Regions from separate parts of the Yersinia massiliensis genome, predicted to be linked through region 1. Evidence: predicted binding sites of a transcription regulator. Region 1 holds the regulator's gene; each other region holds the start of a gene.

Region 1 (7,804 bases):
TTCCCACAAGCTCGTGCCCATGTCGTCTCTGGCACCGGTCATTGGGTGCATGCTGAAAAACCGGATTCAGTCTTACGGGCTATCCATCGCTTCATAGATGAAGACCTGACAAGTACGAAAACGAGCTGAATAAAAAAAACACAGCTCGCCACTGTTGTTGATTAAAAAGTATACCCTGGGGAAAAGAAATGTATTTCCTGTGGAAAAATTGTGCAAAAAAGAACGAATTAGCCCAATCTAACCGCAGTAAAGCATTGTCGTTGCTCGGTTGGCTGGGGTATTATGGCGCGCTATAAATTTGCTGCGCCGTTTGGTAGCAAATGCAAATTCAGGCTGTTGCTTCATACCCGATTAATGGGCAATTGGCGTTGCCGCCAGTGAGCGAGTCCCGCAAACATCGCAACAACGTCTAATGAGTGGGGCATCAATCTGAAACGTGTAAACCGAATCATCTGGAAAGGCTATATGACGCTTTCTGATGTCAATCCCTTGTAGTACCGCTACCTATGGCAAAAGAACAAACGGACCGCACAACGCTGGATCTGTTCGCAGATGAACGTCGCCCTGGGCGCCCAAAAACCAACCCATTATCTCGTGATGAACAGCTTAGAATTAATAAGCGAAATCAACTACAGCGCGATAAAGTACGTGGCTTACGCCGCGTGGAATTGAAGATTAATGCTGACGCCGTCGATGTGCTCAACAGCCTTGCTGAGCAGCGTAACATCAGCCGCAGTGAACTGATTGAACAAATGTTGCTTGCTCAATTAGCCCACGATCAAGACAGATTTTAATCCTCTCGGTGACCACGATGGCGTGGCGTAATCCTTTACGCCACGCCGCCATTTATTGTTCCCTTACCTATTGAACCCCAATGTATTTAACCCAATCTATGCCCACACAGTTGAAGCCATAGAGGCGTTCGCGGTTCTCCCTCACTCCCGCCCCTAAAGCACCAACGGTATTTGGCTGCTGTTTGACTAGAACGTTTCCCAGTTGGCATTACTGTCCACTTTAGCGGCGACAGGGGCGACTTTTAGCGGATTCGTTCTCACTTTAACCACCGTGTTTGCCCGCTCATCATCTGAGCGCAATTTAAATACCGCGACAGCACGGTTTAATTGCGTCGCCTGTTCTTCCAATGAGGCTGCAGCACGAGACGCTTCTTGCACCAACGCGGCATTTTGCTGGGTCACGCTATCCATTTCAGCGACCGCCTGCCCGACTTGGCTGATACCTTTACTTTGTTCATCAGAAGCCGAAGCAATCTCACCCATTAAATCAGTGACATTCGTGATAGCGCGGACAATTTCATCCATGGTCGTGCCAGCACTCTCCACCAATGCCGAACCGCTTTTGACTCGGTTTACGGACTCGGTGATTAAGCCATCGATCTCTTTCGCCGCTTGCGCACTGCGCTGCGCGAGGTTACGCACTTCACTGGCAACCACCGCAAAACCACGCCCTTGCTCACCCGCTCTGGCGGCTTCAACCGCCGCGTTCAACGCCAAAATATTGGTTTGGAAAGCAATACTGTTAATCACCGTTGTGATATCCGCAATTTTGCGCGAACTGGCCGAGATATCATCCATGGTGTGAATGACATCAGCCACCAGCGCACCGCCTTTTTTCGCCGTGGTGGAGGCATTCGCCGCCAGTTGGCTAGCATGATGTGCATTATCCGCATTGTGTTTCACTGTGGCGGTTAACTGCTCCATACTGGCGGCTGTCTCTTCCAGCGCAGCGGCCTGCTGTTCGGTGCGAGAGGATAAATCAGTATTGCCGGCAGAGATTTCAGCCGCACCATGATAAATCCCATCAGTACTGCTACGAATAGCCTCAACGGTATTGACCAAACTGGTTTGCACATCACGTAATAGTGGGAAAAGCTGTCCAACACAGTTGCGACCAAAATCAGCAATAGGCTGCCCTAACTGACCGGAGGCAATAACCCGAAAATGCTCACGAATATCATCCAGCGGGCGGACTAAATTCACTAATAAATAGCGGTCGGTCGCCAGTAAAATCACTAAACCAGCCACCAAGGCAGAGATAAGCGTGATGCTGCTGATTTTTGTGAGCTGCGAGAATTGCTCTTTTGCGACGCCAATGGCTTGCGAGGCTGCCTGATTAAAATTCTCGGCAACGGTGCCATATTGGCGGCTCAATGCGGGGACTGTTTTTTTCGCTAACTCTTGATAAGCAGCTGTATTGTTATCCATCGCAGCTTGATAAAGCGGTGTCACCCCCTGATCAATCAATCCGCTCCATCCCTCGATCACCCCTGTGACTAACGCAGGATCAATCTGCGCATGATCGATGGCTTTAAATTCTGCGAGTTTCTTCTTCAAATTCTCTAAGGCGACATTCGACGATTTAAGTTCTTTGTCCGCGTCCGCCATGTTGCCACTTTGGCGATAATCGACCGAACGCGCCAAACGCGTCACCATACGGAAATATTGATCTGTCCCCTGATTGACTAAATTCATGTTTTCAACCAAGACACTGTTCGCATTAGACGATTGTGTCAGTTGGTTCAGTGACAGCAGCGTATAGGCAGAGACGCCGCCCCAAAGCAGGCAAAAGGCGCCAAGCACCCAAAGTAACGCTGCTCTGATAGTAATATTTTTTAAAAACTGCATGTTCGTTCCCCTTATAAATCGGATGATGACCGATAGAGACTCTGGTGTAATTTGATGACCGAAAAGCAATAAAGGACGTTCCATACAGCTAACGACAACTCCTTCCCCGGCAAATTTTTAACTGCCGGTTTCCCCTGGCACCGCAATTTGCAACCTTTCGGTTACATAACGGTTATCGGCAAGAGGGTTATAAGATTGAGCAACTCACAAAAATTTAATATCGCATGAACTTGATACTGGTCTGACAGAGTTTTCTGGCATTATGCCGCCCTATGAAATGTGTTATATTATTCGGCATAAACCGCGATAATCTGCATAACTAATTGAATTTATAAGGTATTAAGTTATATGGCAACTGTAGGCATTTTCTTTGGCAGCGATACTGGCAATACCGAAAACATTGCCAAGATGATCCAAAAGCAACTGGGCAAAGAGGTTGCTGAGGTTCATGACATTGCCAAAAGCAGCAAAGAAGACTTAGAAGCCTTCGATATCCTGCTGATCGGTATCCCAACTTGGTATTACGGCGAAGCACAGTGTGACTGGGATGATTTCTTCCCGACACTGGAAGAGATCGATTTCAACGGTAAGCTGGTTGCCTTGTTTGGTTGTGGCGATCAGGAAGACTATGCTGAGTATTTCTGTGATGCGATGGGGACAGTCCGTGACATCATCGAACCACGAGGCGCAGCGATTGTCGGCCACTGGCCAACGGCAGGCTACCACTTTGAAGCCTCTAAAGGCTTGGCTGATGACGATCACTTTATTGGTTTGGCTATCGATGAAGATCGTCAACCGGAGCTGACAAACGAACGTGTTGATGCTTGGGTTAAACAAATCAGTGAAGAGATGAATTTGTCAGAAATCACGGGTTAATTCGCCCTCACGGAAACGCATTGGCATGTGTCACATCGCCTAGCGTTTCCGTTGTCTTTCATCCCTTTCTCACCGCTCTGTTAAGTCACCCACAAATCCGCATCATCATTCATGAGAAATAAAAATTTACCGCTACAAATTTGTAACGTTATCCGTTGCGTATATAGTCTAAAATGATGCTATATCCCCATTCATCAATACACTGCATGATTAATCTTACAAAGTGTGCAATTATATCTTTGTTAACAACCACGGTTTTCATTTGGGGCTAGCAGTTCTATAATGAGACGCAATTGTAATTATTGCGCCACGGATGTCATAGGCTGAACAGCCTTAATTTGAATCGATAGTAACAGGACTGAATCCGCATGACTGACAACAACAAAGCCTTAAAAAACGCTGGCCTTAAAGTAACACTGCCCCGGCTGAAGATTCTGGAAGTGTTGCAAGATCCGGCATGCCATCATGTCAGCGCGGAAGATCTTTATAAAAAGCTGATTGATATCGGTGAGGAAATTGGTCTGGCGACGGTTTACCGCGTATTGAACCAGTTTGATGATGCCGGTATTGTGACCCGCCACAATTTCGAGGGTGGCAAATCAGTCTTTGAATTGACGCAGCAGCACCATCACGATCATCTGATTTGCTTGGATTGTGGCAAAGTGATCGAGTTTAGTAATGAAGCGATTGAAACACTTCAGCGTGAAATTTCTAAACAACACGGTATTAAGCTCACCAATCACAGTCTGTATTTGTACGGCCACTGTGAAACCGGCGATTGCCGTGAAAATGAGTCTGCGCACGATAAAAGATAACATCATGTTATCGCGTTGATCTTAATAAAGATTTTAAGCACTGAATGATATTAAGTTTATTTCACTCAGATAGCGTTAGTGAATGAGTGGGTTAACATAACCCTCAGCAAAATGGCCACCTTTCCCGAACGGTTACCTAGATTAATCTTGGTCGGGATTCAGGTGGTCATTCTTATTTATACCCCTTCCCTCTTTCTCTTTCGTGACCTCTTCGTTGCCGGTTTTGTCTTCTCGCACTGCATTATCATCATGTACTATTTTGCGGGCCAGCTCATTTTTGACAAAAAAAACCCCGGCAAGCCGGGGAAAAAACCATCAACTCAACTTCACTTAAATTTGCTTACCGCAAAATCTGGCAAATAACCATTAACAGTAGACACAGCATTTTGAAACCAATGATCAGGCTTTAACCGGCTCGGCACGACTACTACGCTTGCCATCTGAGCTGGTTGAACGGATCAGCACATCACCGCTGACTTTTGGTTGCACCTTGGCATCATACTGTTGCCAATGTTGGCCACCATCCGTTGAATACTCGATATTCAAACCTGGCAAGGAGATATTTGCCTCCAGTTGACCCGCCACGACTCGCGCACCCGGAACAGGTAAGCGATAAGCGATACCTGCTTTGTCCAGTTTCGCCAATTCACGTTGCCCCATGATATTAGCGAAACGCTGCCAATCGGCGCTCAATGCCTTGGTGTCGACATGATGTGTTTCGCCGCCGATATACTCACGGCCTGCTTGATAATCTTGCTCCCATGGCGCACGGTGCCAAGCACGCTCCGCCAGCGGCAGAACGCGTGGGAAGATCATGTATTCCATTTGCTCATCAGTGCGAACGGTTTCGTTCCATGACTGACCGGAAATGCCGTGTACACCAGGCCAAGGTTTATCACTTTTCGCGCTAAAGTGATTACCATCGCGATCGACAGAGGTTTCGGCATTTTGCGGCATGTTATTTGGCGCAAAACTGAACACTTTAGCTTCATCACTAAAACGGGTCGCCCAGTAGTAACCACGCTCATTGGGGTTAACTTCGTATGGCATATCGAAGTAGACATAATCAGGGTTAGACGCCACCACTTCGTAGCCTTTGTTGGCCCAATCATTGATCGCGTCCGCACCGCCCCAGAACAAGGTGTCCCAGAAGTTGACGCCGACACGCTTGGTCGCAAAGTCTTTCGCGTCTTTGGCATCTTTCAAGCCATCCTGCCACGCTTGCATTCTTTCAATGCCATGGGCGTTCACCAGTTTGCTCACTTCAATGGCGAAGTGGCTGGATAGATGCTCGACGTCCTGGATCTTGCCTTGTTTGACCATGTCCTGACAGACCTGCGATTTGGCCCATGGCTTATCTTCAACACTCTTATCAATAATGCCTTTACCGGGTTCAATAGGACCGTTTTTATCCTGGAAACCCGCACCCAATCGGATATTTTTTGCCTCATCGCCACCGAAGTGCCAAGTCGTTAATGGCATACCCGCTTCTTTATGCATCTGAGCCATTTCACCGATCACTTTATCGACGAAGCGCTTAGATGAATCCAGACAGGGATTTAAGTAGCTTTTGCGCTCATAGAACTGAACCGAGGTCGTGTTGGAGTCATCGGTAGGGTCGAGTAGACGGAACTCGTTCGCCTCTTTCTCTTTCCCTTGTTTCATCAAATTGTTGTAGCGGGCTTCCATGGAAACCACGGCGGCGCGGGCATGGGCGGGCATGTCGATTTCTGGAATAACATCAATTTGGCGCGCTTTCGCGTACTTCAGGATGTCAATGTAATCAGCGCGGGTGAAATGACCGCTCCCCAAATTGTTGCTATCTGGGCCTGAACCCAATTGCGGCAATAAACAGGTGTTTTCAGTTAAATCATGGCAACGCTTGCTGCCCACTTCCGTCAGTTCCGGTAGACCGGGGATCTCGATACGCCAGCCTTCATCATCGCTTAGATGGAAGTGGAACTTATTCAGTTTGTAAGCCGCCATTTGATCCAGCAAACGCAACACCGCATCTTTGGTTTTAAAATTACGGCCAACATCAAGGAACACACCACGGTAGTCAAAACGTGGTGCATCCTTTGCGTCCAACGTGGCAATTTTCTGGCTACCATCGGTCGGCACTAAAGAAAGGATCGATTGCAGGCCATAAAATACGCCTGTGGGATCAAAACCAATGACCTGAGCACCTTTCTCACCAATTTTCAGTTCATAAGCACCAGAAACCGCTAAGTCACCTTTAAACTTCGCCGGTTGAATAGACGTTTTTATCGGGAAACCCGCCGCATTCGGCTTCAAGCCGAGCAACTCGAAACGCTGCTGTACAACTTCGGCAGCCGGTTGAGGTAATGCACTCAGATCCAGTGCAACGCCTTGGCTCAGGTTCACATCTTGCGGATACACTTTTACGTCCATCGGCGTGGGAATGATCTGTCCACGCAAGTTAGCCGCCGTTAATGTTTTCACTGCCTCGTTTTTCACGAAACGTGATTCTGGCGTCATCAGTACGTTGTTGTCGTCTTTGGTTCGTTTCCACTGATCGCCCGTGAACTGAGTCAGATACTCGTTGATATCTTCCGTATCCGTGCTTTTCAAGACTTTGGGTTTCGCATCGCCCGATGTGGCATACCAGCGCGGCATAAAGTCAGTGGCAAACAGTTGCCAGTATTCACCCGTTATCGGGATTTCAACCGCTTGATTGGCAGGAAAACCGGCAAACTTTGCCGTAGGTTCGATTTTATGCAGATCGCCAGTCAGGTGCGTAATGCGGAACTGATCGTTATCTACCGCCAGAATTTGGCGAATGCTGTGGAAATAAATAGCCCAATCTTGGCCTTTGATCTCATCCCCGGTGTTGGTCAGCGTAATCAAGACTTTATTGCACGATGCCCAATCGGCCCCCAGCTTGGCACAATCAACCCCGTTTTCGCCCGCTCGGTTATCCAAAATTTTATAGTTAACTTTTAACGTACTGAGTTGATCAACAAGCTGTTGTGGCGTGGTATCCGCCAGCGCAGAGCCCATCAAGCCAAAGGTCGCGGTTATCGCCGCCAACGTACTTAATTTGAATTTATTCATCACTAACCTCATCCGTAATTAATAATTCAGCCAGAGCCACTACTGGAAGTATTACTGCTGGCTGAATTATTGTTAGCTTAATTATTGGCGCGAATTTCTTGCCATAGTTTTCCACACTGCGCGTCATACGCCTGACCATTACCGGTATGTGCGGCGTCAATGCAACGCTGATAATCCAATACCCGAACAGTCTCTTTATCAGTAAACGCCTGATGCGCTTTTTCTTGCTTCAACACATTCAATACGGCTTTGCAGGGAATCAATCTCTCCGGCGAGCCTTCGCTAGCATTGATACAAGCGCTGTAAGCTTGCTTCAGTTTTGTATCTTCTGGTTGAACTGGGGTTTGGGGTGCACAGGCACTCAATCCCAACACAGCAGCAATAATAAAAAGCGTT
Region 2 (7,804 bases), 1.8 Mb from region 1:
GCCCTCTACCACGCCTTTATCAAAGGTATACATTCCCCAGAGTGAAGCAGAATGGCTCGGTGTACGGGCTGGCATTTTATCCAATTCAGCCAGTGTTTTGGTCTCACGCACTTTCCCTTTGGTGTAGGTATAGGCGGCAATCAAGTTGATATTATCGTTAATCTCACTGTTTAACTGGGCTTCGATACCCTGAGATTGTACTTCGCCAATCGGGACGCTATAGGCTAGCGCCTGATCGTATTGGCTGATGTTTTTCTGGCGCAAATCATACAGCGCGGTGGTCAGCATGGTGCTGCTACCCGGTGGCTGATATTTGATGCCAATTTCAACCTGACGTGCGGTCACTGGGTCCAATGCCCCCGTCCCTGGCGCGCCTTTGGCGGTGCTAGGTTCAAATGAAGTACTGTAACTGGCGTAAGGAGAAATACCCGAATCGAAGGCATACAGTACGCCAGCACGGCCAGTGAAAGCATGGTCGTCTTGCTGATCATGAGTGGCGGTTTTGCGGTACTGGTTTTTTAGCTGTGACCAGTCATAGCGCCCAGACAGCAGGAAGTTCCACTTATCCAGCTCAATTTGATCTTGTAAATAAACCCCGACTTGATCGAGCTTGGTCAGATCGCTGCTATTGAGTGATAAATCACTGTCCTGAATATTCAGGCCATAACTCGGCGATACCCAATCCAGATTGTATTTTGTCTGTACCGTTCCCATAAAGAATTGGCTATCGATACGGGTGCGTTTGTAATCTAACCCCGTCAGCACGGTATGGTTAAGTTGGCCAGTCCAGAAATCCGCTTGCAACTGGTTATCAACTGCAAATTCACCGGTTGTCTGTCGCTCGATTTGCGGGCGACGGGTCATGGTGCGGTTATCGGCGAGCAAATTCATAAAGACCAGATATTTATAGTCTTGTTTGTTATAGCTGTAGCGTAGATTCTGACGGAATTTTAAGGTGTCATTGATGTAATGCTCAAGCGAATAACCAACAGACGTTTGTTCGCGCTCAGACTGATCAAATGAGGGGTCACTGACATTAAAGTCATAGGGAATTTTGCCGTAGGCAGTGCCAAACACCGTACCCGTTGCGGGTAAGAAGTTACGCGAGCCGGCTTTTGGCTCTTTCTGATAGCTGGTCAGTAAAGTAAAGGTGGTGTCTTCGTTCGGGATAAAGGTTAACGCAGGCGCAATCGCAAAGCGTTCCTGCTTAAATGAATTAACCGCATCATCTTGAGTTCTGCCAATGCCATTCAGGCGATAAAGCACTTTGCCTTCATCATCCACTGCACCGCCAAAGTCGAAAGCGGCTTCTGCCAAGCTGTTATTACCTGCACCGACCTGAACTTTATGGATGCTTTCTGCGGTTGGGCGCTTGCTAACCATATTGATTAAGCCACCTGGGTTGACCTGACCGTACAGCACGGAGGCAGGGCCACGCACTACTTCAATCCGTTCCAGTAACCATGGATCAATTTGACCACCACGACGTGCGCCACCCAATGAGTTATAGCTCAAACCATCAAGAAAACGCGGTGCGTAACCAAAACCACGAATGATCACTTCATCATTCATATTAGAGCCGCCCCGATACTCCGGTACAACGCCTGCGGTGTAGCGCAGAGCTTGTGCGACAGAGGTTGCACCTTGGTCTTGTATTTGCTGAGCGGTAATAACAGAAACTGATTGTGGTGTGCGGATTAGCGGGGTATCGGTCTTGGTGCCAGTGGAGCTATTTTTAGCAACGAAACCATCATCTTGTTGCCCGCTGCCGGTTTGGGCAACCACCACCAGCTTATCTTCTTTCGACGCAGTGGCTTCTTTAGCGGTGGTCGCAGCGGAAGCTTGAAGAGAAGGAATTAATATTAATGCTGAGGTAAATAATAAGGTCTTTGATTTGCAGCTTGCCCGAAATGGCAATTTTGTTGGTCTCTTCTTGCCAGAAGTTTCAAACATGATTTATCCCTATCTAGAAACACAAAAATATACCCTCGGAAACTATTGGGTATAGGTCTGATTTAATGAGTTATATAAAAGATTTCTAGCCATTCAATCATTAGCCGCACCACACCGCGCCCATGCCAAATGCGACAAGAGAGTGACACCCCAGAAAGAATGCGCACTATGTTATTGCAAATAATAATTGTTCTCAATAGAATTCGTATTCTCATAAGAAACACGTATGTATTAGCTTTCTCTTTAGTCGTTACGGGACAGGTATTCGCGCGAATAGCCGCGAATAGACTTGGGCAGTAAAATTAAGAGGGTTGAGTGTGGGCACGACAAATGAATATCCGGCGAGTCAGCATCTGCTAGCTGATCCTTTCGCCGGGAGTGACTCATGGTGGCAGCAGGTCGCGCAGTGGGGGACACCGCTGGTGGAACCTCTCGCGGCGGGCAATATAAAACTGACTTTCCTGTGGCGCGACCGGCAGGAAAAGGCGCACGACTCTGTTTACCGTCGAGTCTATATCGACGTCAATGGGCTGACAGATCACCACAGCCCGAATCCTGAAACTCTTCAGCGCTTGGGCCAAACAGATGTTTGGTATTGGCAGGCGGAAGTGGAATCTGATTTCCGTGCCAGCTATTGCTTTATTCCGGCCACCGCAGCGCAATGCTTAAATTTGCCCGAAGGTAGCGCACCAGAGCGGCGTCAGGCGCAGCGCAATTGGTGGATATCAATGTTGGATCTGGCAGAAAACGATCCATTAAATCTCACTGCGGCTCATTGCAGTTATCGTGGCATGCCGCTTTCTGCGGTGCATCTCGCCGATGCTTTGCCGCAAACGGCCTGGCAACAGGTTGATACGGGCCAAACACTGCCTACCGACTCAAAACGGCTACAACGCATCACTTGGAACAGCCAGCGATTAGGTAACAGCCGCAATGTGTGGATTTATCACACTGTGGGTGATGAAAGTCTTGGCAATGCCCGTTTTGATGCGGACGCGATAGCAGAAAGGCCGTTGGCTATTTTGCTCGATGGTCAGTATTGGGCGCAGGGGCAGACGGTATTTGGCGTGTTGGATAATGAAACGACCGCTGGCCGCTTACCCCCGAGTGTATATGTGTTGATCGATATTATTGATCAGCCCCATCGTTCGGAAGAATTGCCCTGCAATCAAGAATTTTGGCTCGCGCTGCAAACAGAATTACTGCCACAAGTTGCCTTGTTGCAACCCTTCACTGAAAAAGCCTCTCGCACCGTCGTTGCTGGGCAAAGCTATGGTGGTCTGGCTTCGCTATATGCCGGATTACATTGGCCTGCGCGTTTTGGCTGTGTATTAAGCCAATCCGGTTCTTTCTGGTGGCCAGACGTTGATAATTTCACCGCATTGTCGGCGGGGACGGCTGAACATCAGGGGTGGCTGACAGAGCAGGTTTACCAAGGTCTGGGAGCGGGTCATCCATTGGCTATTTTTATGGAAGCCGGCCGCCGTGAAGATGTGATTTATCAAGTCAATGAAACCATGAGTGACGCGCTGCGTCAGGCTGGGCATCGGTTGCACTATCGTATTTATTCCGGTGGTCACGATGCACTGTGTTGGCGTGGTGGATTGATTGATGGATTGCACTGTTTATTAGGTTCCACTCATTAAAAACAAGGACGTCATCGCCATGAGCAATGAAACACAAGTTAACCCCTTCGATAACGAAGAATTACCCTTCTTAGTGCTGATCAACGCGCAGCAGCAATACAGTTTGTGGCCACAAATTACGGCGATCCCAGCCGGGTGGACGAGTGTCTATGGCCCGCAAAGCAGGGCGGACTGTGTGAAATATCTTGAGGCCAATTGGACCGATATGCGTCCGGCCAGCTTGATTCGTGCAGAGGCTGCCCTGCGATAACGCAGGTCATCGGTGAACGGAATTATCGGAATATTGCGACCCTACCGGTTGCGATAAGTCGTTTGTTGCCCAAAAAAGGAATACCCATCGTGTCAGAGGATTCAACCCCCATTTTCGCAGATGCCGCTATTGTCGAGTTGCCACTGGTTGCCGCGCAACCCGGTATTTGGTTTGCCGATCAGCTCAGCCAGCAAAAGACCTTGTATACCGTGGCTCATTACATTGAACTGGCCGGTTCGTTGGACCGAATGTTATTTAGCCGCGCCGTCAGCCAAGGGTTGTCTGAGGCTGACACCCTGCATGCTCGCTTTTTCCACGGCGTTGATGGCCCGATGCAGCGTATTCCTCTCCAGTGTAAAGCAACTGACATCCCCAAGCTGGTTTGGCTCGATCTCAGTTCTCGTGCCGATGGTCGTCAGGCGGCACTGGCATTAATGCAAGATGATATTGATGCAGATTTACTGGCCGATGGCGACGAACCCCTTTATCGCCACTGGGTGATTCGTGTACCGGATGAACAAGGTAAACCGGTCTGGCTCTGGTATCAGCGTTATCATCATCTGGTAATCGATGGCTTTAGTTTCACCGCTATTACCCGCCGTATCGCTGATATATACACCGCTCTTCAGCAGGGTAAACCCATTGGCGAATCGCCCTTTACCCCTTTCAGTGATGTAGTCAGTGAATACTTAGCGTATGCCGGTTCTGAAACCGAGCAACGTGATAAGCAATTCTGGCTGCAACATACTGCGGATTTACCCGCCGCGATTTCTCTTTCAGCCATAAACTCGCCTATTCGGGCCGAACAAGCTGCGAGTCGCGTGTTGCGTCAGCGCATTGATATCGACTCAGCCTTGTTTAGCTGTTTGACACAACAGGGGGCAGAGCAACGTCTGACTGCCGCCGATATGGCGATGGCACTGCTGATGTCGTATTTTGCCCGAATGAGTGGTGAAAGGCGTCTATCGGTAGGATGTCCGTTTATGCGCCGCTTGGGATCGGCCGCTTTATCTGCCACTGGGCCGGTGGTGAATGTCCTCCCATTGCAGGTGAATTTACAACCTGAAATGAACCTGCTGGATGTTGCTCGGGCAGTGGCGAGCGAGTTGAAAAGGGTACGGAAATACCAGCGCTATGAAGCGGACCAATTACGGCGCGATCTGGGGATGGTCGGTTCCCAACGGTCACTTTATGGCCCCGTGCTGAATTTCAAACTGTTTGATTTTGCGCTGAATCTAGGGGAAATCACGGGCATCACTCACACGCTCGCCTCTGGCCCCGTAGATGATTTAGAAATTGACCTCTATCTCGAAAGCGGCGAGCTAACGCTGGAAATCTTGGCGAATGCGGAGCGTTATGATCACGCCAACCTCCAGGCACACGGTGAGCGGATATCGTATTTGCTGCAACAACTGGCGACTCAGGCCACCATGCCGATTGGCAACCTCATACTGACCCCCACGCAAGAATTGCAATCCATTGATAGCTGGGCGAAAGGCCCACAATTCAGTCTGCCTGCCGGCATCGTTTCAGTACTGGATATTTTCCAGCAACAAGTCAGCGCGCAGCCGGATGCCATTGCGGTGAGATGTGGCGATCAAAGCCTGACTTATCATCAGCTTTCTGCCCGTGTCGCCCAATTGGGGCGTGCGTTAATTGCCCGAGGTATTGGGGCCGAAGATGTGATTGCGATTGGTCTTCCCCGAACGGTGGATTCGCTAGTGGCAATTTTGGGGGTGTTATCCAGTGGTGCTGCCTATATGCCGCTGGATCTCGATTATCCGATGGACCGATTAGCGCTCATGTGTGAAGACGCCACTCCGCGTATCCTGTTGGCCCACCAATCGACAGAAAGTGTGTTATCTCCGTTGAATGCGATGGGTGAGATGCCGATAGTCTGTCTGGATGACGTTCACTTCCAGCGTGAATGTGCGGCTTATGCTATCCAACCCATCAGCAATATTGAACGTCGGCAGCCAATGCACGGCGACCATTTGGCTTACATGATTTACACCTCCGGCTCGACTGGGCGGCCCAAAGGAGTCATGAGCACCCATGGCGGTTTAGTGAACTTGTTGGTGGCGCATCGTACCTATCTGTATGGTCCGGCGATGGCTGCCTTCAAGCAACAAAATACGCGTCGAATGCGTGCTGGACACACCGCGTCATTTTCCTTTGATTCCTCTTGGGAACCACTGTTTTGGATGATGATGGGCTGTGAGATGGTGATTTTTGATGAAGAAATGCGCCGTGATGCTTATGCACTGGTGCAGTTGATGGATCAGGCCCCCATCGACACGATGGATATTACGCCGTCTTTCTTCACACAAATGATCGATAGCGGCTTATTGGAGCTTGGTCGCCATCGGCCTGCTTTCATTATGATTGGCGGCGAAGCGGCGACCCCGCGGTTATGGGATCTGTTAAAGCAGCATACTGAGCTCAATGTGGTTAACTTCTATGGTCCTTCGGAATACACCATTGATACCCTTGGCGCACATACCACTGTGTCGTTACAACCGGTGGTGGGCCGCCCGGTAGCTAACACCGAAGTTTATTTGTTGGATAGCCAACTGGCAAAAGTCCCAGTGGGCTCGGTCGGGGAGCTCTATATTGCTGGCCTAGGGCTGGCGCGTGGTTATCTGAATCGGCCTGATTTAACGGCAGCTCGTTTTGTCGCCAACCCATTCCGTTACGGCGAAGTGATGTACCGCAGTGGCGATTTGATGCGCTGGACAGCACAGGGGCAGTTAGATTTTGTTGGCCGAATTGATCATCAGATAAAAGTGCGTGGTTTCCGCGTCGAACTGGGTGAAGTAGAAAATGCATTGGTGGCTTTACCCGAAGTCAGCAGTGCCGTGGTGATTGCACAAGCCATCGGCGCGACACACCGGCTGATTGGTTACTGCTCAGTGCCTGATGCACAACTGCGTGACAGCGAAGATCTCAATGCGCGATTAATGCGTCAACTGGCGGCCACTTTACCGGATTATATGGTGCCCGCGCTGCTGATGGTGCTGGATGAAATGCCATTGACCGTGAATGGTAAAATTGATCGTCAGGCACTGCCCGCCCCACAACATCGGCAACAGTCATCCCGTCTTGAACAGTCAGCTTATCTTGAACAACTAACCCCGCAGGAAACGCTCCTGTGCACGAATATTGCCAGCTTGCTGCGTTTAGACTGCATCGGGGCAGAAGATGATTTCTTCCAACTGGGTGGCGACAGTATTTTAGCCATGGCTTTGGGGAGTGCTTTGCGCCGCGCGGGTTACCGCTTAACTCCGCGTGAAATTTTTGCTTTGCGTACGCCGGCTCGAATGGCGCAAGCATTACAGCCATTGATTGAGAAGGGGACAGAGCCAGCGCTAGCGATGCCAACAGCCCATATTTTACCGGAAAAACTGTGGCAAGCCGCCAGTGAAAAATATGGCCCGATAGCCGATATTTTACCGGTTTTACCGCTGCAACAGGGGTTGCTATTCCATGCTCAATTAGGGCAAGAAGCCAACAATTACAATGCCATTAGCCGCTTTGATCTTCAGGGTGAGCTCGATATCGAACGCTTGCGCGATGCACTGGAAAGCCTGCTACAACGCTATCCGCAATTGGGCGCTATTTTTGACAGTGAGCTCCACCCTGAATCTTTGCAAATCCTGCCGCAGATTCATGGCAATGCCCGTCGCTGGCCTTGGAGACAGCATGATCTCAGTGCACTGACACCGCATCAGCAAATGGCCGAAACCCAACGATTAGAGCGCGAAGGGCTGGCACGGGATCTGATGCGCGACACGGCGGGGACGCTGCAACCTTTGCTGGTGGCGACGTTGATCCGCTACAGCAGCGAGCGCCATTCCTTAGTAATCATTGCGCATCATTTGGTGGGTGATGGCTGGTCGTCGGCCATCTTGTTACATGACTTACTGCACCTGTATGGCAATAGTGAAAAATCGGG
Region 3 (7,804 bases), 580 kb from region 1:
TGAACTTTATGAGTCTAATGAAATGACGTCAGACCCGCCGGACAAACAATTAAGAGGTCATGATGAGTACTGAAATTAAAACTCAGGTCGTGGTACTTGGGGCAGGTCCAGCAGGGTACTCTGCTGCTTTTCGTTGCGCGGATTTAGGTTTAGAAACCATTCTGGTTGAGCGTTACTCCACTCTGGGTGGCGTTTGTCTGAATGTGGGTTGTATTCCATCCAAGGCGTTGTTACACGTTGCTAAAGTGATCGAAGAAGCCAAAGCACTGGCTGAACACGGTATCGTTTTTGGCGAGCCTAAAACTGACATCGATAAAGTACGTGTTTGGAAAGAGAAAGTTATCAATCAGTTAACCGGTGGTTTGGCAGGTATGGCTAAAGGCCGTAAAGTCAAAGTGGTTAACGGTTTCGGTAAATTTACCGGTGCGAATACCTTAGTGGTTGAAGGCGAAAATGGTCCAACGACCATCACCTTCGATAACGCGATTATCGCTGCGGGCTCACGTCCAATCCAACTGCCATTCATTCCTCATGAAGACCCACGTGTTTGGGACTCAACTGATGCGCTGGCACTGAAAACTGTCCCTGAGCGTCTGTTGGTCATGGGTGGCGGTATCATCGGTCTGGAAATGGGTACCGTTTACCACGCGCTGGGTTCTAAGATTGACGTCGTAGAAATGGCTGACCAGGTGATCCCTGCTGCTGATAAAGACGTGGTGAAAGTCTTCACTAAACGTATTAGCAAGCAATTCAACCTGATGCTGGAAACTAAAGTCACTGCCGTAGAAGCCAAAGAAGATGGTATCTACGTCACGATGGAAGGCAAAAAAGCACCGGCTGAACCACAGCGTTATGATGCGGTTCTGGTGGCTATCGGCCGCGTACCTAACGGTAAGCTGCTGGATGCAGGTCAGGCTGGCGTTGAAGTCGACGAACGTGGCTTTATCCACGTGGATAAGCAACTGCGTACTAACGTGCCACACATCTTTGCTATCGGTGACATCGTAGGTCAGCCAATGCTGGCACACAAAGGTGTTCACGAAGGTCACGTTGCCGCTGAAGTTATCTCTGGCATGAAGCATTACTTCGATCCGAAAGTGATCCCATCCATTGCATACACTGAACCAGAAGTCGCATGGGTTGGTTTGACCGAGAAAGAAGCAAAAGAAAAAGGCATCAGCTACGAAACCTCCACCTTCCCGTGGGCGGCATCGGGCCGTGCTATCGCTTCAGATTGCGCTGATGGTATGACTAAACTGATTTTCGACAAAGAAACTCACCGTATCATCGGTGGTGCGATTGTCGGGACTAACGGCGGCGAGCTGTTAGGTGAAATCGGTCTGGCAATCGAGATGGGTTGTGATGCGGAAGATCTTGCGTTGACCATCCATGCTCACCCAACACTGCATGAATCTGTTGGTCTGGCGGCGGAAATCTACGAAGGTAGCATTACCGACTTGCCTAACCCGAAAGCGAAAAAGAAATAAATTCTTTTTGCTGAAGCAGTGTGAGTTGTCTACTGCTTTCAACGTTGAAACGGCTCCTTTATCGGGGCCGTTTTTTATTTAACGCTTTTAATCAGCCTGCGCCTAGAAATCAAGAAAGTGTCCTGCTCGTAACTGGCTGGGGGTGATATGAAAGGTCCGCCGCAGAGCGGTGGCGAAATTGGCTGGGCTGGTATAACCCGCGATAGCGGCAGCTTGATCGATACTGATCCCTTCCTTCTGCAAGGCCAGCATCGCACGTTTCAAACGGCAATGACGAAGATACTCAAACACTGTGATGTTGTAGCTTTCACGAAAACGCCGCTGCAAGGTGCTTTGGCTCATGTTCACCAAGCGCGCTAATTCGCTCATCGATAAATGATCTGCTTCACCACTCTCCAGCCAGTCACGCACCTGTTGAACGCGGTTTAACCCACGGAGTGAAACTTTATTTTGCTGTTGAGCTGATTGTTCTAGGGAGCTAAACGCCTCAATAATCAAGCTAATACACTGTGTTTCCCACTGCAATCTTTCCAATGGGGTCGCGAAGGGCGGGGAGTTAACGATTTTCTGGGCAATAGCTTGCGCATGGATTGATGGTCGCCATAGATGAATCGCTAAATGCTGCTGTGTGAAGTTATACAATGCATCCCAATGGCCATCTTGTGGCATTAAATCCCCGTATAGCCATTCACGATCAAAGGTCAGCGTGAGCGTTCTCTCGTGGCTGTTATTCTTGCCGTGACGGGTAAACAACGTGCTTTCAGTCAATGAAACCAGTGAAGCATCGCCTTTTTCCTGCAAATGCAGTTGTTTGCCGCCAAAAGAAATATGTGCGCTGCCATTGACCACAATCGCTAATTTTAGCGCCGGATTGAGCTGGTTTTGTGTCTTGATATCGTAGAGATTGGTGACGTTCGCGGTATGGAGGATCAGATGCGGGTTCAGGCGTAATACCTGAAAGTCACCAAACAAAACCGGGTCAGTGGGTAATGATTTTGCACCACTTAGCTGATAATCGCTGGCGACAAGAGTTGATTGTTGCACAATTTGATCACGATAAATCGGCTTGGATGAAGGGGAGACAGTGCGTAACTTTGTTTTCTTCACCGTCGACATGATGACTCTCCACTGATCTTGATGTTATGGCGCGATTAACATGACAGCCTGATTGACCTTAGAACCCGTATGACATTAGGGCAACATTGACTTTACAACAAACAGCTTTGCCGTTTAAACAAACCTTTTCTTTGGTTGCAAATGTAACAATTAGCGCCGTGAATTGATAATGAAAATAATTATCAATCTTGTTCGTTTTTGTTGCCCCATTAATAGATTGGTAGGGATTTTCCTCTGCTGACATTTGCTGTGGGCTTTTGCATCGGGGAAAGTTAATGAACGTAAAATGGCCGCGCCGCTCGCTGACGACCTTAGCGAGTTTGATCAGTATCAGCCTTTCAACACCGCTCTGGGCGCAAACTCAAGCTACCACACAAAATCAGGCTCAGACTACCACACAAGCTCAGGCAGAGACAGCAACCACACCGTCGCAGGAAACCGCAGATGCTGACCATAAAGCGGCAACGGGTGATACGCTCGTCGTGACCGCTCAGCAGCAAGTGCGTCAAGCATTGGGTGCCTCGACCATTACCGCCGAAGATATCCGCAAACGCCCGCCGGCCAATGATCTGTCCGAAATTATCCGTACCATGCCGGGGGTGAATCTTTCCGGTAACTCCGCCAGTGGTCAGCGCGGGAACAATCGCCAAATTGATATTCGTGGCATGGGGCCAGAAAACACGCTGATTATGATCGATGGCATCCCTGTCACGAGCCGTAATGCCGTGCGATATGGTTGGCGTGGCGAGCGTGATACCCGTGGTGATACCAACTGGGTGCCCGCGAATATGGTTGAGAAAATCGAAGTTCTCCGTGGGCCGTCAGCCGCTCGTTATGGTAACGGTGCCGCCGGTGGTGTGGTGAATATCATCACTAAGCAACCGGACAAAGAACTGCACGGTAGCTGGAATGCCTACATGAATATGCCGGAGCACAGTGCAGAAGGGGCGACCCGTCGTACTGACTTCAACCTGATGGGGCCATTGACGGATACGCTGCGTTTCCGCTTATACGGCGGATACAATAAAACGGATGCGGATGCTTGGGATATCAACGCCGGTCATGAGTCCGCTCGGACAGGTAACCAAGCAGGCACACTGCCTGCTGGCCGTGAAGGCGTGCGTAATAAAGATATCAATGGCTTATTGCATTGGGACTTCGCTCAAGGCCAATCACTGGAGTTCGAGGCTGGCTATAGCCGCCAAGGGAACATTTATACCGGTGATACACAAAATACCAACAGTAATGCCATTGTGCGCAGTTTATACGGCGCAGAAACTAACCGCATGTACCGCGAAAATTTCTCGGTGACACACCGTGGTTTCTGGGATAACGGCGTTAGCTCAACGTCTTATGTTCAGTATGCACAAACACGTAACTCGCGCATCAACGAAGGCCTCGCGGGTGGCACCGAAGGCATCTTCTCGAATAACGGTTTCAGCACCATCAAACTGGATAACTATCGGGCCCACAGTGAAGTTAACGTGCCATTTGAATGGGGCTTTAATCAGGTGATGACAGTGGGTGCTGAGTGGAACGATCAGAAAATGAATGATCCGACCTCCAATACTCAAACCACGACCGAAGGCGGCAATGTTAGCGGCCTGACGGGAACGGGACGCGATACACGTACTTCAGCGCAGATAGCCTCTGTGTTTGTTGAAGATAATATCGAGTTGACCGAGACCACCATGCTCACGCCAGCGTTGCGTTTTGATCATCACAGCACTGCCGGTAGTAACTGGAGCCCTGGGTTAAACGTGTCGCAAGAACTGGGTGATTACTTCACCATGAAAATGGGGATTGCACGTTCGTATAAAGCGCCTAACTTGTACCAAACTAACCCGAACTACTTGCTCTATAGCCGTGGCCAAGGCTGCTACGGCGGTGGCGGTAGCTGCTACCTGATGGGGAATGACTCGCTGTCAGCTGAAACCAGCGTGAACAAAGAGATTGGGTTTGAGTTCCATAATAACGAAGGCATTATTGCCGGTATCACTTACTTCCGTAATGATTATCGCAATAAAATTGAGCCAGGTTTGGTTTCTCTTGGGACGGCCAATGGCGGGACCGGTGCTTATGCAAACTCTGATATTTTCCAATGGGAAAACGTGCCTAAGGCCTTAGTGGAAGGGTTGGAAGGTAACCTGACTGTGCCATTCACCGATACGGTCCAATGGAGCAGCAATCTGACTTACATGCTGGAATCGAAGAATAAAACCACGGGCGATTACTTATCCATCACCCCTGAGTTTACGCTGAACAGTTCGGTCAGTTGGCAGGCAACGGATGATTTATCTTTACTCTCAACCGTGACTTGGTATGGCCGCCAGAAACCGAAGAAATATGATTATCAAGGGCTGCCAGTCACAGGGACTGCGCTCAATGAAGTCAGTCCGTATGCTATCTTTGGTCTCAGTGGCACCTACACCGTGACTAAAAATGTCAGCGTGACCACAGGTATTGAAAACTTGTTCGATAAACGCCAGTTCCGTGCGGGTAATGCTCAGAGCGTTGCGGGCATCGCAGGTGCCGGTGCGGCGACGTACAATGAACCGGGACGCACATACTTTGTTAGCTTGAATACCCAGTTCTAATCACTTCTCTGTATTAATGACAGAAACAGTCGATATCGGCTGTTTCTGTTTCATTTACCACCAAATATCTTCCATTCGTTATTCATTGCCTCAAAAGTCCTACCGAAAGCACGAGACGTTCAGACAGAGATGGTATCCATTCATTAATTATGGTTATTATGCGCTAGCCATTTTAGCTGATAAAACTCGGTGGCTACGGGCTAACTGAGAGCCGTTATCAATAGCTCAGTTGAATAAACTGTACATAACGATTCAGCAAAAATTTAATGTTGCTTTTATGTGAACGAATTAACACAGAGTTCAAATACTGATATGCTGGCTGGGCGAAACTGGGCGTCTTACCTTACACCTACTACCTCAGTGATGATGGCAAGTGGCAACAGATAGCCTGGCAAAATATATGACAATAAAAGCGAGGAGAGAGTCGTGCTAGAAGAATACCGTAAGCACGTAGCCGAGCGTGCTGCTGAGGGTATCGTCCCCAAGCCATTAGATGCATCACAAATGGCCGCGCTGGTTGAATCATTAAAGAATCCGCCTGCGGGCGAAGAAGCCTTCCTGTTAGATCTGCTGATTAATCGTGTACCACCGGGTGTTGATGAAGCCGCTTACGTTAAAGCCGGTTTTCTGGCTGCGATTGCCAAAGGTGATGCCCACTCCCCCCTGATTACCGCTGAGAAAGCAATTGAACTGCTTGGCACCATGCAGGGCGGCTATAATATTCATCCGCTGATTGATGCGTTAGATAATGAAAAGCTGGCTCCCATTGCGGGCAAAGCGCTATCTCACACGCTGTTGATGTTCGATAACTTCTACGATGTGGAAGAAAAAGCCAAAGCGGGTAACCCGCATGCCAAGCAAGTCATGCAATCTTGGGCCGATGCCGAATGGTATCTTTCTCGCCCTGCATTGGCCGAGAAAATTACGGTTACCGTATTTAAAGTCACCGGTGAAACGAATACCGATGACTTGTCCCCAGCCCCTGATGCTTGGTCACGCCCTGATATTCCATTGCATGCGTTGGCGATGCTGAAGAACGCCCGTGAAGGTATTCATCCAGATAAGCCGGGTAGCGTGGGTCCGATCAAGCAAATCGAAGAACTGAACAAAATGGGCTTCCCGTTGGCCTATGTCGGTGACGTGGTGGGTACCGGCTCTTCCCGTAAGTCAGCCACTAACTCAGTGCTGTGGTTTATGGGTGATGACATCCCTTACGTGCCGAATAAGCGCGGTGGTGGTGTAGTGCTGGGTAGCAAGATTGCCCCTATCTTCTTTAATACCATGGAAGATGCTGGCGCACTGCCTATCGAAGTGGATGTTGCTAAGCTCAATATGGGCGACGTCATCGATATCTTCCCGTATTTGGGTGAAGTTCGTCGTCATGATACCGGTGAGATTTTAGCCACTTTCGAGCTAAAAACAGACGTATTGCTGGATGAAGTGCGTGCTGGTGGCCGTATTCCATTGATCGTTGGCCGTGGCTTGACCACGAAAGCCCGTGAATCATTGGGTCTGCCAGCCAGTGACGTATTCCGTGTGGCGAAGCCTGTTGCGAAAAGCAATAAAGGCTTCTCCTTGGCCCAGAAAATGGTGGGCCGTGCTTGCGGCGTAGCTGGCGTGCGTCCAGGCGAATACTGCGAACCTAAAATGACTTCAGTGGGTTCACAAGATACCACCGGCCCGATGACCCGTGACGAGTTGAAAGACTTGGCATGCTTGGGGTTCTCGGCGGATCTAGTGATGCAGTCATTCTGCCATACTGCGGCTTATCCTAAGCCCGTTGACGTGACGACTCATCACACACTGCCTGATTTCATCATGAACCGTGGTGGCGTCTCGCTGCGCCCAGGTGATGGCATTATCCACTCATGGCTGAACCGTATGCTGTTACCGGATACCGTCGGCACTGGCGGTGACTCCCATACTCGTTTCCCTATTGGGATCTCCTTCCCTGCGGGTTCTGGTTTAGTCGCATTTGCCGCAGCAACCGGCGTTATGCCGCTGGATATGCCGGAGTCCGTGCTGGTGCGCTTTAAAGGGAAAATGCAACCGGGTATCACCCTGCGTGATTTGGTTCATGCCATCCCTTACTACGCTATTCAGGAAGGTCTGCTGACGGTTGAGAAGCAAGGCAAGAAGAACATTTTCTCTGGCCGAATTCTGGAAATCGAAGGTTTGCCAGAGCTGAAAGTCGAGCAAGCATTCGAACTGGCTGATGCGTCTGCGGAACGTTCTGCGGCGGGTTGTACCATCAAGCTGGATAAAGCGCCGATTACCGAATACCTGCAATCTAACGTGGTGTTGCTGAAGTGGATGATTGCTGAAGGTTATGGCGATCGCCGCACACTGGAGCGCCGTATCAATGGTATGGAAAGCTGGTTAGCGAACCCGAATCTGCTGGAAGGCGATGCTGATGCTGAATATGCCGCAGTGATCGAAATCGATCTGGCTGATATTACTCAGCCAATCCTGTGTGCGCCAAACGATCCCGATGATGCTCGCCTGTTATCTGATGTTGCCAACAGCAAAATTGATGAAGTGTTTATCGGTTCTTGCATGACTAACATCGGTCACTTCCGTGCGGCGGGTAAGTTGTTAGGCCAA
Region 4 (7,804 bases), 1.8 Mb from region 1:
GGGCAGGGATGTTTATCGGCCTGCTACTGGGGGGCGTACTGGCAGACAGATTTGATCGGCGCACACTGATCTTATTTGCGCGTTTTACCTGTGGCTTAGGCTTTATTGGCTTAAGTTTCAATGCATTCTCCGCGACACCTTCCTTATGGGTACTGTATGTCTTAGCCGCGTGGGATGGGTTCTTCGGGGCGCTGGGGATGACAGCATTGATGGCGGCAACACCGTCATTGGTTGGGCGGGAGAATTTGGCTGCTGCTGGTGGCTTAAGCATGCTTACTGTCCGTTTTGGCTCGGTCATCTCTCCGGCGATCGGGGGCTTAGTCATAGTGTACGGCGGGTTAGGTTGGAACTACGGCATTGCTGCGGTGGGCACCATGCTCACCTTATTACCGCTGTTGCGTCTGCCAGCCATGAAACCGGCGATAAGCCAACATGAGCACCCGCTACGGGCGCTTGCCACTGGGATTTCATTCGTCTTTAGCCACAAAATTGTGGGGGCGGTGGTGTTGCTGGGGACGTTGGTCAGCATGATTGGCGCCATTCGTATTTTGTTTCCGGCGTTGGCGGAAAATACTTATCATGTCGGCGCCTCGCAGATTGGTTTGATGTATTCAATCGTGCCGCTGGGGGCGACCATCGGGGCGTTTACCAGTGGATGGGTCAGTCAGGTAAGGCGGCCTGGCGTGGTGCTGATGTACAGCTCGATTGCCGCTTTTTTAGCCATCGGGACACTCGGCTTAACCCATAATGTCTATTTGGCCCTACCGGGCTTGTTGATGTACGGCTATCTGGGGTCGATTAGCGGCTTGCTGCAATATACATTGGTACAAACTCATACACCGGATGCGTTATTGGGGCGGGTAAACAGTCTGTGGAATGTCCAGTTTGTCGCGGGTGAATCATTCGGGGCATTGGGGCTAGGGGTATTAGCAAAAGTGATGGCGCCGGCACTCAGCGCCCTGACATTTGGCGTGGCAGCCGCAGCACTGGGGAGCCTCATTGCGCTCTGTGGTGGGACACTGCGTGAGGCCACCATGGCGGGCGACCAGCGTGGTTCAGAAGAGGATGAGGCCGTCGTTGAGTAATTTGATGGCTTGCTTGCCAGATGCCGGTTAAGGCTGTGAAGATCAACTGGGTTGTGACACTTTATCAACCCAATTGATCACTCAGCCGAATATCCACCAAAACAACATTCGCCGCTAAGGCTTTGCCTTAAACATGCCCTCAATTCGGGTGAGCAAATTACTCGCACTGTAATAATCCAACCGAAAGGTATCGTACCCTGCGGCATAAACTCGATTGTGTTCAATCGCCGGAATATGGGCTAAAAATTGATTACTTTTCAATGCATCAATCGCCGGTTGGTCACCGGAAAAGAGCAAAATAGTCTCGCCATTCAAGCCTTCGGCTAACTTCTCCCCACCCAGTTGGATGATATCTTTACGATTCCCCATACTGGTGTTGCCCTTCACTGAATTCGGGATCTCTGCCAGCGTAAAGCCCAGCTCCTGCAATAATTTCCCCTGCGCTGAATTCTCTGTCCATAAGTTCGCGGTGCTACTGGCTGCCTGATAGACGAATGCCGAAATGGGTTGCGGCGGTAAAGTAATATTCTGTCTTACCTCATTGAGCCGATTGGAAAATTCATCAATCACCCGTTTAGCGTCGCTTTCGTGTCCTGTCGCTTGCCCTAATACAAGGGCTAATTCTTGCCAGCTCTTATCATCGTAATTAATCACTAGCGTTGGGGCGATGGCTGACAATTGCTCATATAACTTCAGCGCTGAATCACCGCCCGTGGCAGCAATGATAATTAAATCTGGACTCATGCCCGCAACGGCTTCGGCGTTGGGCTCGGTCTGGTACATCGGCATTAATTTTCGCGATTGCGCAACATCTGACCATTGTGTAAAGAATCCTTGATGATCAGCCACTGTCGTATCGGGTACGGTCACGCCTGTGGCGATCACCGGTGCATTGATCGCCAGCAAGGTGCCGGTCATGGTGATACTGGTAGAGACAATCCGTGTTGGCTGTTGTGTCAGTGTGACTGAGCCTTTAGCGGTTTCTACTGTACGCGACCATGTAGTTGGGCTTTCACTGGCTGCTGGAGGGGTAGACTTACCTGTTGTTTCTTCGGCAGGTTTGCAGCCTGATAAGCACAAAACAAGGCCCAAAATACCCAAGCCAGTTAAGAGTGAACACCCTGTTTTATGCTGATGACCAAGGGACATAACGACGTTTTCTCTTCTTGTGAGTAGGCGCTAAGTTAGCGGGTTTATATTAGCAATGGTTAATAATAATATTTTTACATTTATTGACAATGCGAATACTTAGTCGTAATTTACCATGCATTAAAGGAAATGATAGTCATTATTATTATCATTAGTATTTACATCGCAATGGAGGTCTTTGTGCGATACAGCAACTCTGACGAACATGGTAGCTCTGAAGAAATGCCCGTTAATTCGCCGTTTTCAACCATACCCTCAACTTTCTTATTCACCTCAGGACACCAGAGTATTAAAACTCGCGGTATCTTCGAGCGAATAAACCAAGCCGCGCAAAGTCGTATTGGAAGCAATGATTCACTGCAAAATGCGATAAAACGGGCTTTCCAACGTGCTCATAAAGCGGGTAAACAGCAGCCTATCGTGGTTGGCGCAATTCCGTTTGATGCGAGTCAAGCATCCTGCTTATTTGTGCCGGAGCAATATCAGGTTTGTGACCGACAAACGTTGGTCAATGCAGCAAAAATAGCAAATCGTAGTCCGGTCAGCGCTGGGTGCGTGCGTAGTCTGCCAGATGAAAACCAATTCAAACAATGCGTGACTGAAGCCATTTCTGCCTGTCAACGCGGAACCATTCATAAAGTTGTTCTGTCCCGTATTTTAGAAATTGAAACTGATACCCCAGTTGATAGTGACCAAGTCATGAATCATTTGCTGGTCCAAAACAGTCATGCCCATCACTTTAGGGTGCCTTTGTCCGATGGGGGAGTCCTACTCGGTGCTAGCCCTGAATTATTGGTGCGTAAGCATTTATCTCAGGTTTATACCAACCCATTGGCAGGGTCGGCAAAACGGCAGACGAATCAGCAGGACGATCTGGACATCAGCCAAGCACTGCTGAATTCAGAAAAAGATCAATATGAGCACCGCTTGGTTATTGATGAAATTCGCCGTTTGCTGACACCCCATTGCCGCAGCCTGAATATCCCCTCCCAACCTTCGCTGATTAGCACGGCGGCTTTATGGCACTTATCTTCTGCCATCAGTGGTGAACTGGAAGACCCGGCGATGTCGGTGCTGGAACTGGCTAACTTATTGCATCCGACACCGGCTTTGTGTGGCTTACCAACAGCAAAAGCTCGGCAATTGATTAACCACTTGGAGCCCTTTGATCGTGGCTTATTCAGTGGCATTGTCGGCTGGTGTGATGAGCAGGGTAATGGTGAATGGGCGGTCATTATCCGCTGCGCCACCTTGCATCCCACTCAAGTGCGATTATTTGCCGGTGCAGGCATTGTTGCCGCCTCACAACCAGCATTGGAATGGTTAGAAACCGAAGCCAAATTGGGCACCATGCTCAATGCGCTGGCAATTACCCCTTCAGGAGAGCAGCCATGAGCATCGAGTTCACTCGCTGGCCAGAGGAATTTGCACGTCGCTACCGCGAAAAAGGCTATTGGACCGATCAGCCGATGACAGAGATGTTATCTCGTCAGTGCCAGATTCGGCCCGAAGCCACAGCCATCATTTGTGGTGAGCGTCATATTAGCTATCTTCAGTTTGAGCAGGCCGCGCAACGACTCGCCATTTACCTGACTCAGCAGGGCTTGGGTTGCGGTGATACGGCATTGGTCCAACTCCCTAATTGCGCCGAATTCTATCTCGTCTATTTCGCGCTATTAAAAATCGGCGTAGCACCCGTTAATGCATTATTCAGCCATAATCGGCTGGAATTAAATGCCTATATTGAACAGATTCAACCACGTTTACTGATCGCCCACGCCGATCACAACCTGTTTGCTGATGGCCATTATTGCGCCCAATTGCAGCAAAAAGCGCCAATGTTGGACGTGGTGCTGGTGGCGGGAGAGACAGATTATGCGCCATTGTTGGAAGCGGTGCTCTATGGGACAGAGTTGGCGGGTGAGCTAGGCAATCAAGCCGTAGAATTTCATCCCTCAGCCGCCGACGAAGTCGCCTTTTTCCAACTGTCAGGTGGCAGCACCGGTATGCCAAAACTGATCCCCCGTACCCACAATGACTATTACTACAGTGTGCGTGCCAGTGCGGAAATCTGTCAGCTTGATGAACACACTCGCTACTTATGCGCCTTACCCGCGGCTCATAATTACCCGCTAAGTTCACCGGGGGCATTAGGCGTCTTTTACGCTGGCGGCTGCGTCGTGCTCGCGCCCGATCCCAGTGCCATGAGCTGTTTCCCACTCATTAAGCGCCATCAGATCACATTGACTTCCTTAGTTCCTCCCGCCGTAGCCCTATGGTTACAAGCCGCGGAGCATTTTGCTGATGACCTGACCAGTTTGCAGGTATTACAAGTCGGTGGCGCGAAACTCAGTGAATCTCTGGCGCGACGTATACCGCAGGTATTGGGCTGTCAATTGCAGCAGGTATTGGGTATGGCGGAAGGACTGGTGAATTACACCCGCTTTGATGACAGTGACCACTTGGTGTTTACCACTCAAGGGCGACCCATCAGCGAAGACGATGAAATCAAGCTGGTTGATAGTGAAGGGGTTCCCGTCGCGCAGGGGGAAGTTGGTGCGTTGGTGACCCGTGGCCCTTATACCTTCCGCGGCTATTACCGCAGCCCGACGCATAATGCCAATACCTTTGATCATGAAGGTTTTTACCATTCCGGTGATTTGGTCCAGATGACCGAAGAGGGTTATTTACGCGTCGTTGGGCGGGAAAAAGATCAGATTAATCGTGGCGGGGAAAAGATCGCCGCAGAAGAGATTGAAAACCTGCTGGTGGCTCATGACAACATTATTCATGCGGCGTTGGTTTCAATGCCCGACGAGATGATGGGGGAGAAAAGCTGCGCCTTTATTGTGAGCAATGACGCCAGTTTGCGGCCAGTCACTTTACGTAAATATCTGCGTGAGCAAGGGGTGGCTGACTTCAAATTACCCGATCGTTTTGAAATGGTGACCCATTTACCGGTTACGCCAGTCGGCAAAATAGATAAAAAGCGGTTACGTCAGGATATACAAGACCGCCTCAGTACGCTTAGCAAATAAGGATTTTATCATGGCTATCCCTGTTCTTTCTGCTTACGACCTGCCCAAACCTGGGCAATTTCCAGCAAATAAAGTGAATTGGCAGTTTAACCCAGCGCGTGCGGTGTTGCTGATCCATGATATGCAGGATTATTTCGTCAGTTTTTATGGTGAAGATAACCCCTTGATACAGCAGGTTATCGCCAATATCGCCGCCCTACGACATTACTGCAAACAGCAGGGCGTACCGGTTATCTACACCGCCCAACCTAATCATCAAAGTGCAGAAGATAGAGCACTGCTTAATGATATGTGGGGCGCAGGTTTAAATAATCATCCAGCCAAACAGCGGGTGGTATCAGAACTGACACCGGATGCGGAAGATGAAGTCTTGGTCAAATGGCGATACAGCGCATTTTACCGTTCGCCTTTACGCCAAATCATGACGGATAAGGGCCGCGATCAATTGGTTATCTGCGGTATTTATGGGCACATCGGGTGTTTGACCACCGCAACAGATGCTTTTATGCAAGACATTCAGCCATTTATGGTTGCTGATGCTATTGCCGATTTCTCGTTGGATGAGCATTTGATGGCACTTAAGTATGTGGCAACCCGAAGTGGACGCGTCATTTTTACCGAGGAAATGGTGGTGAACGGAAGTGCCGCAAATTTCAGCAAAGATGAGCTTAAACAGCAATTATTGACACTGGTTGATGAAAGTGCCGAAGATTTCGATGAGAACGAAAATCTGATCAATTATGGCCTGAGCTCGGTGCATATCATGACACTGGCAACCCAGTGGCGTCAGCAAGGCATTGAGCTGAACTTTGTCGATTTAGCGAAGAATCCCAGCCTCAATAATTGGTGGAAGCTGTTGGAGCAACAGCTCGCCAATCAGACCGACAATTCGGCTTTGGCAGGAGCAGAATAATGGCAACTATGCAGATGGATTTTACCGGTAAACGAGTTTGGGTCACCGGTGCTGGGCAGGGAATTGGCTATCAGGTTGCCTGTCAATTTGCCGCCATGGGGGCCGACGTCGTGGGTCTGGATAAGGCATTTTCAACTGATAATGCCTCGACTGCGCGAGACTATCCCTTCGCGACCGAATTACTCGATATTAGCCATCCACAGCAAGTGGAAGGGGTGTGTCAGCGCCTATTGTGCCAAGTTCCGCGTATTGATGTTTTGGTGAACGGTGCAGGCATTTTGCGCATGGCAGAGACGGAGTCACTCAGTCTGGAAGAATGGAAACAATGCTTTGATGTGAATGTTTCCGGCGCGTTTTACCTTTTGCGTCAATTGATCCCACAATTTAAACAGCAGCGTTTTGGTGCTGTGGTCACCATTAGCTCCAATGCGGCCCATGTGCCGCGGATGCAAATGTCGGCTTATTGTGCCTCTAAAGCCGCATTAACCAGCTTTAGTCATTGTGTTGGATTGGAGTTGGCGCCCTACGGCGTGCGCTGCAATCTGGTCTCACCGGGTTCTACTGATACCCCGATGCAACGCAGTATGTGGCACAGTGACGATGCGCAGCAGCAAACCATTGCCGGTTTTCCGCAACAATATAAGTTGGGAATTCCACTGGGGAAAATTGCGACGCCAACAGAAATAGCCAACACCGTGGCATTTCTGGCCTCCGATTTAGCCAGCCATATTACGCTGCAAGATATTGTCGTGGATGGCGGGGCAACGCTGTCGGCTTGATGCCGTATTGCCCGCCTGAATATGGTTTCCGCTTAAGCTATTTTCCGCCTAAACATCCCATACGCCACACTTCCCGTTGTGGCGGTAATCACCAACAGCGGCCATAAACTGTGCCAAATAATATCGAAGCTCGCATCCTTGAGATAAATCTGTTTGGTGATATCCGTAAAGTGACGAATAGGGTTGATCCAAGTGATATTTTGCAACCAGACCGGCATGTTCTCGACCGGCGAAACATAACCGGATAGCAAAATCGCGGGCATCATAAACACAAATACCCCGATAAACGCCTGTTGTTGCGTAGAGCATAATGACGAAATCAACAGCCCAAAACCCACTAGCGACAAACCATAGAGCAGCATGGTGAAGTAAAACAGGGCTAACGACCCAGCAAACGGAATCTGATAGAAAAAGATACCGATAAACAACACGATACTGGCTTGGAAGGTGGCTACAATCAACGCCGGAACCGCTTTGCCAATAAAAATCTGCCAAGTGGTCAGCGGGGAAACCAGCAGTTGCTCCAATGTGCCTTGCTCACGCTCCCGCGCCACGGAAAGTGAGGTCACAATCAATACACCAATGGTCGTAATCATCGCAATCAATGATGGCACCACAAACCATTTATAGTCCAAATTGGGGTTATACCAATTTCGAATGACTAACTCGCTGTTATTGGGCTTAACTTGGCCTTGGGTTAGCTCTAATTGGTAATTTTGCACAATTTGCTGAATGTAGTTCGCAGCAATCTGGGCGCTGTTAGAGTTGCGCCCATCCAGCACTAACTGTAGCTGAGTAGTTTTACCGTTAGCCAAATCGGCACTGAATTGTTCTGGAAAA

The links. Region 1 encodes Fur, which represses iron uptake genes when iron is present. Its sites were predicted from a motif close to ATAATAATGAGAACNACTATCAA; they were not measured.
Positions count from the first base shown of each region.
Region 2: the regulator Fur is predicted to act here: its motif matches at 2,134-2,156, upstream of fes (enterochelin esterase).
Region 3: the regulator Fur is predicted to act here: its motif matches at 2,767-2,789, upstream of DA391_RS18510 (TonB-dependent siderophore receptor).
Region 4: the regulator Fur is predicted to act here: its motif matches at 2,364-2,386, upstream of DA391_RS07290 (isochorismate synthase).

Region 1 covers NZ_CP028487.1:3,387,044-3,394,847, forward strand. The annotation lists gene ybfF (esterase) at 1-129, shown strand, start outside; gene ybfE (LexA regulated protein) at 507-794, shown strand; gene DA391_RS15735 (methyl-accepting chemotaxis protein) at 981-2,642, opposite strand; gene fldA (flavodoxin FldA) at 2,991-3,518, shown strand; gene fur (ferric iron uptake transcriptional regulator) at 3,887-4,333, shown strand; gene DA391_RS15750 (hypothetical protein) at 4,412-4,696, shown strand; gene DA391_RS15755 (beta-N-acetylhexosaminidase) at 4,733-7,408, opposite strand; gene chiQ (ChiQ/YbfN family lipoprotein) at 7,486-7,804, opposite strand, start outside.
Region 2 covers NZ_CP028487.1:1,576,830-1,584,633, forward strand. The annotation lists gene DA391_RS07260 (TonB-dependent siderophore receptor) at 1-1,953, opposite strand, end outside; gene fes (enterochelin esterase) at 2,271-3,599, shown strand; gene DA391_RS07270 (MbtH family protein) at 3,619-3,849, shown strand; gene DA391_RS07275 (non-ribosomal peptide synthetase) at 3,939-7,804, shown strand, end outside.
Region 3 covers NZ_CP028487.1:3,971,890-3,979,693, reverse strand. The annotation lists gene lpdA (dihydrolipoyl dehydrogenase) at 63-1,487, shown strand; gene DA391_RS18515 (helix-turn-helix domain-containing protein) at 1,590-2,603, opposite strand; gene DA391_RS18510 (TonB-dependent siderophore receptor) at 2,879-5,200, shown strand; gene acnB (bifunctional aconitate hydratase 2/2-methylisocitrate dehydratase) at 5,627-7,804, shown strand, end outside.
Region 4 covers NZ_CP028487.1:1,588,371-1,596,174, forward strand. The annotation lists gene entS (enterobactin transporter EntS) at 1-1,085, shown strand, start outside; gene fepB (Fe2+-enterobactin ABC transporter substrate-binding protein) at 1,200-2,234, opposite strand; gene DA391_RS07290 (isochorismate synthase) at 2,457-3,629, shown strand; gene DA391_RS07295 ((2,3-dihydroxybenzoyl)adenylate synthase) at 3,626-5,272, shown strand; gene DA391_RS07300 (isochorismatase family protein) at 5,283-6,185, shown strand; gene dhbA (2,3-dihydro-2,3-dihydroxybenzoate dehydrogenase) at 6,185-6,964, shown strand; gene DA391_RS07310 (ABC transporter permease) at 6,997-7,804, opposite strand, start outside.